DNA from 3 places in the Xanthomonas hyacinthi genome. Region 1 is predicted to be linked to each of the others. Evidence: predicted binding sites of a transcription regulator. Region 1 holds the regulator's gene; each other region holds the start of a gene.
The links. Region 1 encodes HrcA, which represses chaperone genes, less so after heat shock. Its sites were predicted from a motif close to TTNGCACTCNNNNNNNNNGAGTGCNAA; they were not measured.
Positions count from the first base shown of each region.

Region 2: the regulator HrcA is predicted to act here: its motif matches at 1,233-1,259, upstream of FZ025_RS07235 (co-chaperone GroES).
Region 3: the regulator HrcA is predicted to act here: its motif matches at 1,988-2,014, upstream of rpoH (RNA polymerase sigma factor RpoH).

Region 1 is NZ_CP043476.1:43,705-46,977, forward strand. It holds gene recN (DNA repair protein RecN) at 1-893, opposite strand, end outside; gene hrcA (heat-inducible transcriptional repressor HrcA) at 1,006-2,064, shown strand; gene grpE (nucleotide exchange factor GrpE) at 2,214-2,735, shown strand; gene dnaK (molecular chaperone DnaK) at 2,885-3,273, shown strand, end outside.
Region 2 is NZ_CP043476.1:1,611,593-1,614,865, reverse strand. It holds gene FZ025_RS07240 (endonuclease) at 1-1,034, opposite strand, end outside; gene FZ025_RS07235 (co-chaperone GroES) at 1,315-1,602, shown strand; gene groL (chaperonin GroEL) at 1,743-3,273, shown strand, end outside.
Region 3 is NZ_CP043476.1:1,454,174-1,457,446, forward strand. It holds gene FZ025_RS06590 (helix-turn-helix domain-containing protein) at 1-85, opposite strand, end outside; gene FZ025_RS06595 (hypothetical protein) at 108-320, opposite strand; gene FZ025_RS06600 (hypothetical protein) at 551-1,009, shown strand; gene rpoH (RNA polymerase sigma factor RpoH) at 1,099-1,977, opposite strand; gene ung (uracil-DNA glycosylase) at 2,199-2,927, opposite strand; gene FZ025_RS06615 (response regulator) at 2,950-3,273, opposite strand, start outside.

The sequences.
Region 1 (3,273 bases):
TCGAACTGCGCCGGATCGGCGTCGAGGTCGTCGCGGACCCGGTCGACCAGCGCCAGCGCCTCTTCCAGCTGGATCGTGGCGCTGTCGATCAACGCCTCGACCTCGGCCAGGCGCGGGTCGTACTCGCCGACCTTGCCGAGCTCGTGGCGGGTCTGCTGCAGCAGGGCCAGCACCGCCGGCGCCTCGTCGCCGTTGAGCCGCTGCGCGGCGCCCTCGCAGGCGCCGATCAGCGCCGCGGCGTGGGCCTGGCGGCGATGGTTGGCATCCAGCGCGGCGATCGCCGCCGGGGCCAGGTCCTCGCGCTGCAGCTCGGCCAGCTGGTGTTCGAGGAAGCCGATGCGGTCGGACACGTCGCCCTGCGCCAGCAGCGTCTCGCGCTCGCCCAGCAGCGCCTGCCAGCGCGCGGCGGCGGCGCGCACCGCGGCGCGTTCGGCCTCGTTGCGGGCGTAGGCGTCGAGCAGGCCGAGCTGGCTGCCGCGCGAGAGCAGCGCCTGGTGTTCGTGCTGGCCGTGGATCTCGACCAGGTGCCCGGCCAGCTCGGCCAGCTGCGATGAGGTCACCGGACGGCCGTTGATCCAGGCGCGCGAGCCGCCGTCGGCGCGGATCACCCGGCGCAGCTGGCAGTGTTCGTCGTCGTCGAGTTCGTTCTCGCGCAGCCAGGCGCGCGCCGGGGCGGCCTCGGGCACGGCGAATTCGGCCGACAGTTCGGCGCGGTCGGCGCCGTGGCGGACCACGCCGCTGTCGGCGCGCAGCCCGGACAGGAAGCCGAGCGCGTCCACCATCAGCGACTTGCCGGCGCCGGTTTCGCCGGACACCACGGTCATGCCAGGGCCGAATTCCAGTTCGGTCCCGCGCACGACGGCGAAATCCTTGATCGAGAGATGTCTGAGCATGGGGGTCGGAATCCGGGGCCGCGCAACGCTAGCACGCGCGGGTAGATGGGCCAATGACTTGCCAAGCCGGCATGCAGCCATTATCTAGTGTCAAGTCTCACGGATTGATTGCATGCGCGCCTCCCCGGTCCACTCCTCGCTCGACCCCCGCGCCCGGCAGCTGTTGCGCACGCTGATCTCACGCTATATCCGCGACGGCGAACCGGTCGGCTCGCAGACCCTGGCCCGCCACGCCGGGCTGGACGTGAGTCCGGCGACGATCCGCAACATCCTCGCCGACCTGGAGGACGCCGGCCTGCTCAGCTCGCCGCACACCTCGGCCGGGCGCATTCCCACCGCCACCGGCTACCGGGTGTTCGTCGACAGCCTGGTGCAGATGCGCCCGCCGGGCGAGGTCGAGGTGGCGCGGCTGCGCGCGGAGATGAGCAATGCCGCCGGCACCCAGGCGCTGCTCGGCAGCGCCTCGGAGCTGCTGTCGGCGATGACCCATTTCGTCGGCGTGGTCAGCGCGCCCAAGCGCGAGCAGTTCGCGTTCCGGCACATCGACTTCGTGCCGCTGGACGCGCGCCGGGTGCTGGCGATCCTGGTGTTCGCCGACAACGAGGTGCAGAACCGGGTCATCGAACCGCGCAAGGCCTACGAGCCGGCCGAGCTGGAACGGGTGGCCAATTATCTGAACGTGCATTTCGCCGGCCGCGCGCTGGCCGACATCCGCGCCAGCCTGGTGCGCGACCTGCGCCATGCGCGCGACGAGATGCAGCTGCTGCTGGCGCACAGCGTGGAGCTGGCAGAGCAGGCGCTGGCCCCGGCCGGCGACGACATGGTGCTGGCCGGGCAGACCAAGCTGATGGGGGTGCAGGACCTGTCGGACCTGGAGCGGCTGCGCGAGCTGTTCGAGATCTTCGCCAGCAAGCGCGAGATCCTGCAGCTGCTGGAGCGCACCATCCGCGCGCCGGGGGTGCGCATCTTCATCGGCGAAGAGACCGGTGTGGTGCCGCTGGAGAGCGTGTCGCTGGTCACCGCGCCATACATGGCCGGCGGCCAGGTGCTGGGGGTGCTGGGGGTGATCGGTCCCAAGCGCATGGACTACGACCGGGTGATCCCGCTGGTGCAGACCGCCGCCGAAATGCTGGGCGCGGCCCTGGACCCGACCCCGCCGGCAGAACGCTAGCGCACAGGGCAGGGCTTGCCGCCCGCTTTTCCCATTCCCGATTCCCGTCTCCCCATTCCCCCAGATGCAACACAGCATCTTGAATCCCACTGCCGCGCCCACATTGGTGGTCCGGTAGGGCGGGTGCATCTCCCGCCAGGGAACCGGAAATGAACCAAGAGCACCCCGAATTCGATTCTGAACATCTCTCCGAGGCACAGCAGCCGTCGTCCGATCCGCTGCAGGCGCAGATCGAAACGCTGCGCAGCGAGCTGGCGCTGGTCAAGGCCGACGCACTGCGCGAGCGCGCGGACCTGGAAAACCAGCGCAAGCGCATCGCCCGCGACGTCGAGCAGGCGCGCAAGTTCGCCAACGAGCGCCTGCTCGGCGACCTGCTGCCGGTGTTCGACAGCCTGGACGCCGGCCTGACCGCCGCCGGCAGCGAACCCAGCCCGCTGCGCGACGGCCTGGAACTGACCTACAAGCAGCTGCTCAAGGTCGCCGCCGACAACGGCCTGACCCTGCTCGACCCGACCGGGCAGCCGTTCAACCCGGAGCACCACCAGGCGATCAGCCAGGCCGAGGCCGACGGCGTCGCCCCCGGCCAGGTGATGCAGGTGTTCCAGAAGGGCTACCTGCTCAACGAGCGCCTGCTGCGGCCCGCGCTCGTGGTGGTCGCCAAGCACGATTGAGGCGCGCCGCCGCCGGTTCGCGCCTGAATCGGGCGCGGCCGCGGCGGAACGCTAATGTGCGGTGATGGCTTGAATGAACGGCGGCCATCCCTATATCCGAACCAGACCCCGGCAGCGGCCGGACACCAGAAATTTTCAGGAGTCATCCAATGGGCAAGATCATCGGCATCGACCTGGGCACGACCAACTCGTGCGTGGCGATCATGGACGGCGGCAAGGCCCGCGTCATCGAAAATTCCGAAGGCGACCGCACCACGCCCTCGATCGTCGCCTACACCAAGGACGGCGAAGTGCTGGTGGGCGCCTCGGCCAAGCGCCAGGCGGTCACCAATCCGAAGAACACCTTCTACGCGGTGAAGCGCCTGATCGGCCGCAAGTTCACCGACGCCGAAGTGCAGAAGGACATCGGCCTGGTGCCGTACGGCATCGTCCAGCACGACAACGGCGACGCCTGGGTGGCCACCGCCGACGGCCGCAAGCTGGCCTCGCAGGAGATCTCCGCGCAGGTGCTGGAGAAGATGAAGAAGACCGCCGAGGC
Region 2 (3,273 bases), 1.6 Mb from region 1:
ATGGTCCAGGTGCTGGTGCCGGAGCTGCTGCTGTACGGGTAGACGGTGTGGCCCTTGATCGTCTCGTGCAGCGAGCAGCGCAGCTGGCTGGCGCTGGAGGTGTTGACCCGCGCGTAGTAGCCGCTGGCACCGCCGCTGCCGCTGGCGACGCTGAAGGCGGTGCTGCTGTCCTGCGCCGGGTGCGCGCCGCCGGCGTCGCTGACGCGTGCGGCGAGGATGCTCAGGCTGCAGCTTTCGCCGGCGGCCAGCGCGGCGTTGGTGGAGATCGCGAACTGGCTGCCGCTGCTCGGGTAGCTCAGCGCCACCGTGCCGGACTGGCTGCAGCTCAGCGCGAACGCGCCGCTGGCCAGGGTCACCGCCTCGCTGAAGGTCACCGCCAGGTCGCCGGCGGCGGGGAAGCTGCCGGCGCCCTGCGTCGGCGTGGTCGAGGTCACCGCCGGCGCGGCGTCGCTGCTGCCGCCGCTGAAGGTCTGGCCGCTGTTGCAGGCACCGAAGCTGCTGGCCGAACTGCCGGCCCAGCTGAAGTCGGCCGCGGCGCGGCCGTTGCTGCCGCGCAGCTGCAGCGAGGTGCCCGCGGCGGTGCTATTGCTCTCGCTGACCGGCAGGTTCTGGCTGCCCAGGCCGGCGGCCGGGCCGCCGCCGCCGGTGATCGCGCCCTCGTAGCTGAGGAACTGCACCACCTGGTCGCTGCCGTCGACCAGCGCCAGGCCGTCGTTGGGACCGTTCTGCACGCCGTTGCTGGCATAGCCGACGGTGGCGATGCGCACCTGCCCGCCGCAGCTGACCAGGCTGCCGGCCGGCACCGAGGTCGTGGCGTAGACCGTGGCGCTGCCGGGACTGCTGCCGTTGTACAGGTAGACCTTGTAGCCGCTCAGGCTCTCGCCGGCGGTGGCGAGGATCTCCACGCCCTCGCCGGTATCGCCGGCGGCGGTGGCATCGTCGTAGTGCAATTCGTTGATGAAGACGGCGGCCTGGGCGTGGCCGGCCAGGGCCAGCAGACAGGCGAGAGGGACGGCAACGGCGGATGGCTTCATCGACAACTCCTTTTGGATGGGTCCCCCCCTGGATCTGCGAGACTAGCCTGCCTGTGTGACAGCGTTGCGGAATCCGGGTACCAGTTCCGCGGCCGGGCCGGCGGCGGTACGAAATTTTTTGCCGCCAGCCCTTGAAAGGGCGCCGGCCAGCACCACATCTTGCGCATCCCGGTGTACCGGGTTTTTTCGCGAGCGTTGCTGGCAGTCGTTGCATGCGAGTGCTAACATCGCCAGCCTTTCCTAGACCAATCAATCACTTAAAAGGGTCTCTCTCATGAACATCGACATCAAGCCGCTTCACGACCGTGTTGTCATCAAACCGAGCGACGCCGACGAAATTTCCGCCGGCGGCATCGTGATCCCGGATTCGGCCAAGGAAAAGTCCACCAAGGGCGAGATCGTGGCCATCGGCAGCGGCAAGCCGCTGGACAACGGCAGCGTCCGCGCGCCGGCGGTCAAGGTCGGCGACAAGGTCATCTACGGCCAGTACGCCGGCTCCAGCTACAAGACCGAAGGCGTCGAGTACAAGGTGCTGCGCGAAGACGACATCCTGGCCATCGTCGGTTGACGATGGCGGGAATCGGGAATGGTGAATCGGGAATCGGCAAGCGCGATTTCTGCCGCCTGCGGTTCCCGTCCCTTCCCGATCGTGCGCTTTTGATTCCCCAATTCCCTGTTCTCCATTCCCTATTCCCGAGGTAACTCCACATGGCTGCCAAAGATATCCGTTTCGGTGAAGACGCTCGTGCGCGCATGGTGCGCGGCGTCAACATTCTCGCCAATGCCGTCAAGGCCACCCTGGGCCCGAAGGGCCGCAACGTCGTGCTCGAGAAGAGCTTCGGCGCCCCGACCATCACCAAGGACGGCGTCTCCGTCGCCAAGGAAATCGAACTGGCCGACAAGTTCGAGAACATGGGCGCGCAGATGGTGAAGGAAGTCGCGTCCAAGACCTCCGACAACGCCGGCGACGGCACCACCACCGCCACCGTGCTGGCGCAGGCGCTGATCCGCGAAGGTTCCAAGGCGGTCGCCGCCGGCATGAACCCGATGGATCTCAAGCGCGGCATCGACCAGGCCGTCAAGGCTGCCGTGGCCGAGCTGAAGAAGATCAGCAAGCCCACCGCCGACGACAAGGCGATCGCCCAGGTCGGCACCATCTCGGCCAACTCCGACGAGTCGATCGGCAACATCATCGCCGACGCGATGAAGAAGGTCGGCAAGGAAGGCGTGATCACCGTTGAAGAAGGCTCGGGCCTGGACAACGAGCTGGACGTGGTCGAGGGCATGCAGTTCGATCGCGGCTACCTGTCGCCGTACTTCATCAACAACCAGCAGAGCCAGTCGGCCGACCTGGACGACCCGTTCATCCTGCTGCACGACAAGAAGATCTCCAACGTGCGCGACCTGCTGCCGGTGCTGGAAGGCGTGGCCAAGTCGGGCAAGCCGCTGCTGATCGTGGCCGAGGAAGTGGAAGGCGAAGCGCTGGCGACCCTGGTGGTCAACACCATCCGCGGCATCGTCAAGGTCGTGGCGGTCAAGGCGCCGGGCTTCGGCGATCGTCGCAAGGCGATGCTGGAAGACATGGCCACCCTGACCGGCGGCACCGTGATCTCCGAGGAAGTGGGCCTGGCGCTGGAGAAGGCGACCATCAAGGACCTGGGCCGCGCCAAGAAGGTGCAGGTCTCCAAGGAGAACACCACCATCATCGACGGCGCTGGCGACAGCTCGGCGATCGAGTCGCGCATCAAGCAGATCAAGGCGCAGATCGAAGAGACTTCTTCGGACTACGACCGCGAGAAGCTGCAGGAGCGCGTGGCCAAGCTGGCCGGCGGCGTGGCGGTGATCAAGGTCGGTGCCTCGACCGAGATCGAGATGAAGGAAAAGAAGGCGCGCGTCGAAGACGCCCTGCACGCCACGCGTGCGGCCGTGGAAGAAGGCGTGGTCCCGGGCGGCGGTGTGGCCCTGGTGCGCGCGCTGACCGCGATCGGCGATCTGAAGGGCGCCAATGAAGATCAGACCCACGGCATCCAGATCGCGCTGCGCGCGATGGAAGCGCCGCTGCGCGAGATCGTCACCAACGCCGGCGAAGAGCCGTCGGTGATCCTGAACCGGGTCAAGGAAGGCACCGGCAACTTCGGCTACAACGCCGCCAACGGCGAGTTCGGCGACATGGTCGCGTTCGGCATCCTGGATCCGACCAAGGTGACCCGTTCGGCGCTGCAGAACGCCGCGTCGATCG
Region 3 (3,273 bases), 1.4 Mb from region 1:
GCCGGCGCAATGTCGCCAGGCGCTGGGCGACCAGCGCGCCGAGGTCGGCCGGGTCGGCGGGACTGCCGTCATCGACCGCCACCATGGCAATCCCTCGATTTCCGCAGTCAGCCGTGGCGCCCCGCGGTGCGCGCGCTGCGCAGCAGGACTGCCGCAGCGGTCGGCTGCGCCGGGCGGAACACCGCCACCTGCGCCGCGCCGCTCGCCGGATGCACCCACAAGAACTCGCGGCGCCGGCTGCCCTGCCCGCAATCGCGCAGCGCCTTGCGGCGGCGGTAATCCCCAACGTCGTAGAGGTTCGCGGTGGTGTGGGTGCTCATGCGGGTAACAGACGTGTAGCCGAAGGTGGCCGTCAATCTGCTGCCGCGCGCGCCGGCAGGGAAACAACCTCTCGACATAGCCATATAACCACGTCCAATAAAACGGATATCCGTTCAGGATAACGAATATTTTCCTTTTAAAATCATACTGTTGAAATGTTGATGACTTCTTGTCATGATGACATTGCCAATTGCGATCAACCCCTTCCTCATCCCGACTGGAGCCTGCCATGAACACCGCAATGAACATGATGTCGATGCCGATGAACAACATGACCATGCCGGGCATGTCCGCCATGCCGATGGCGACCATGATGCCGATGATGTGTCACATGGATTGCTCCATGACCGCCGACGGGATGATGTGCGTGATGAAGCCCGCCGAAGGCTGTTCGATGGAGATGCTGAAGGACTGCTGCGACATGATGATGTCGATGATGGCCAGCGGCACTCCGTGCGGCATGATGTGCGGCAACATGCCGATGATGGCCTGCTGCGGCATGCCGATGATGCCGGAGATGACCTGCACGATGGAGTCGCAGGGCATGGTCTGCATGATGATGCCGACCGGCATGATGAGCATGGACATGCTCAAGATGTGCTGTGAGAGCATGGACCGCATGATGGGTTGCGGCATGCCGATGACCATGATGTGCGGCAACATGCCGATGATGGTCTGCATGCACTGAGACTGCGTAGCCCACAACAAAAACGGCCCTCTCGGGCCGTTTTTTTGTCTCCGCGGATCCGGTCGTACGGACCTGGCGGAGGACCGGCATTAGGCCACGAACAACGCCTTCATCTTCTTCAGCGCGTTGGCCTCGATCTGGCGGATGCGCTCGGCGGACACGCCGTACTCGTCGGCCAGCTCCTGCAGCGTGATCTTGCTGTCGGCATCCAGCCAGCGGCGCTTGATGATGTCGCGCGAACGCGCATCGAGCTCGGCCAGACCCTCGCGCAGCAGCTGCAGCTGGTTGTCCTCGCTGTCGGCGCGCTCGTAGGCCTGCGAGGGATCTTCCTCGGCGGCCATCAGATAGGCGGCCGGCGACGGCGGCGCGTGATCGTCGTCGTCGGCGGACGGCGCATCGAAGCCGATGTCGCGGCCGGACAGGCGCGACTCCATCTCCAGCACCTCGCGCTCGGACACGTTCAGGTCCTTGGCGACCGCGGTCACTTCCGCCGCGTTCATCCAGCCCAGGCGGGTCTTGGACTTGCGCAGGTTGAAGAACAGCTTGCGCTGCGCCTTGGTCGTGGCGACCTTGACGATGCGCCAGTTCTTCAGGATGTACTCGTGCATCTCGGCACGGATCCAGTGCACCGCGAAGCTGACCAGGCGCACGCCCATTTCCGGGTCGAAGCGCTTGACCGCCTTCATCAGGCCGATGTTGCCTTCCTGGATCAGGTCGCCCAGCGGCAGGCCGTAGCCGTTGTAGCCGCGGGCCACATGGACCACGAAGCGCAGATGCGAATGGACCAGCTCGCGCGCCGCATCCAGGTCTTCCTGGTCGCGGTAGCGCACCGCCAGCGCGTGTTCCTCTTCGGACGTCAGCACCGGGATCTGGTGCACGGCGCCGATATAGGCATCCAGCGAACCGAGCGGACTGGGGATCGGGAGGTTGTTGGCCACCAGCGCGGTGGCAGGTATGGTCTGGCTCATAGGACTCATCTTAGCAGTCAGCTAACTAGACTGCTGGGTACAGTAAAAAGTTCCTGCGTTCCGTTTATGGGCCATTCGAATCAGGAAACGGACTGTGATGGAGGCCACTGGAACGCTGGGGAAGGCAGGCGTAACCGGTTACCAAGGCCAAACCTAGCATCGGGGCCGCGAAATTTGCGTACACGCGGCGCCCCCCCCGGGCGCTGCCGTCGAACCACCGTTCAGCCGCCGCCCGCCGCCGCTTCCAACGCCGCGCGCGGCGGCAGGCTCCAGTCGATCGGCGCGGCGCCGCGGCGACGCAGGTACTCGTTGGCCGCGGAGAAATGCTTGCAGCCCAGGAAGCCGCGGTGCGCCGACAGCGGCGAGGGATGCGGCGCCTTCAGCACACGGTGGCGGCGGGTGTCGATGACCTTGCCCTTGGCCTGGGCATAGCTGCCCCACAGCAGGAACACCAGGCCTTCGCGCTCGCGGTTGAGGGTCTCCACGACATGGTCGGTGAAGCCCTCCCAGCCCTTGCCCTGGTGCGCGCCGGCGCGGCCTTCCTCGACCGTCAGCACCGCGTTGAGCAGCAGCACGCCACGCTGCGCCCACGGCAGCAGGCAGCCGTGGTCGGGACGGCGGATGCCCAGGTCCTCCTCGATCTCCTTGTAGATGTTCAGCAGCGACGGCGGCACCGGCACCCCGGGCAGCACCGAGAAGCACAGCCCATGCGCCTGGCCGTAGCCGTGGTACGGATCCTGGCCGAGGATCACCACTTCGACCTGCTCGAACGGGGTCGCCTCGAACGCGGCGAAGATCTGCCGCCCGGGCGGGAAGATGCGTGCGCCGGCGGCCTTGCGCTGGCGCAGGAACGCAGCCAGTTCGCGCATCTCCGGGCGCAGCAGCCAGTCGCCGACCTGCGCCTTCCACGAGGGTTCCAGCTGTATCCGGGTGTCGTCTTCGTTGCTCATGCAGGTTCGGCGGATCGGTCGGTCAGAAGGTCACGGCGGTATCGTTGAGCTTGGCCAGGCGCAGCTGGAACAGCACCTTGGTGACCAGCAGGCGCTCCTCGATCGGCTTTTGCACCAGGTCGTTGGCGCCGGCGCGCAGCAGCTCGGACTGGTTGTGCGGATTGCTGTCGCCGGTCATCACCAGCACCGGCATGCGCCGCTTGCCGTAGGCGAAGTCGATGCGGATGCGCTGCACCACGTCGCGTCCGTTGAGTTCGCCCTTCAGGGTGACGTCGGTCAGCACCAGGTCGATGCGGCGGGTGGTGCGGCCCAGCGATTCGGCGGTGAGCAGCGCGAACGCGTCCTC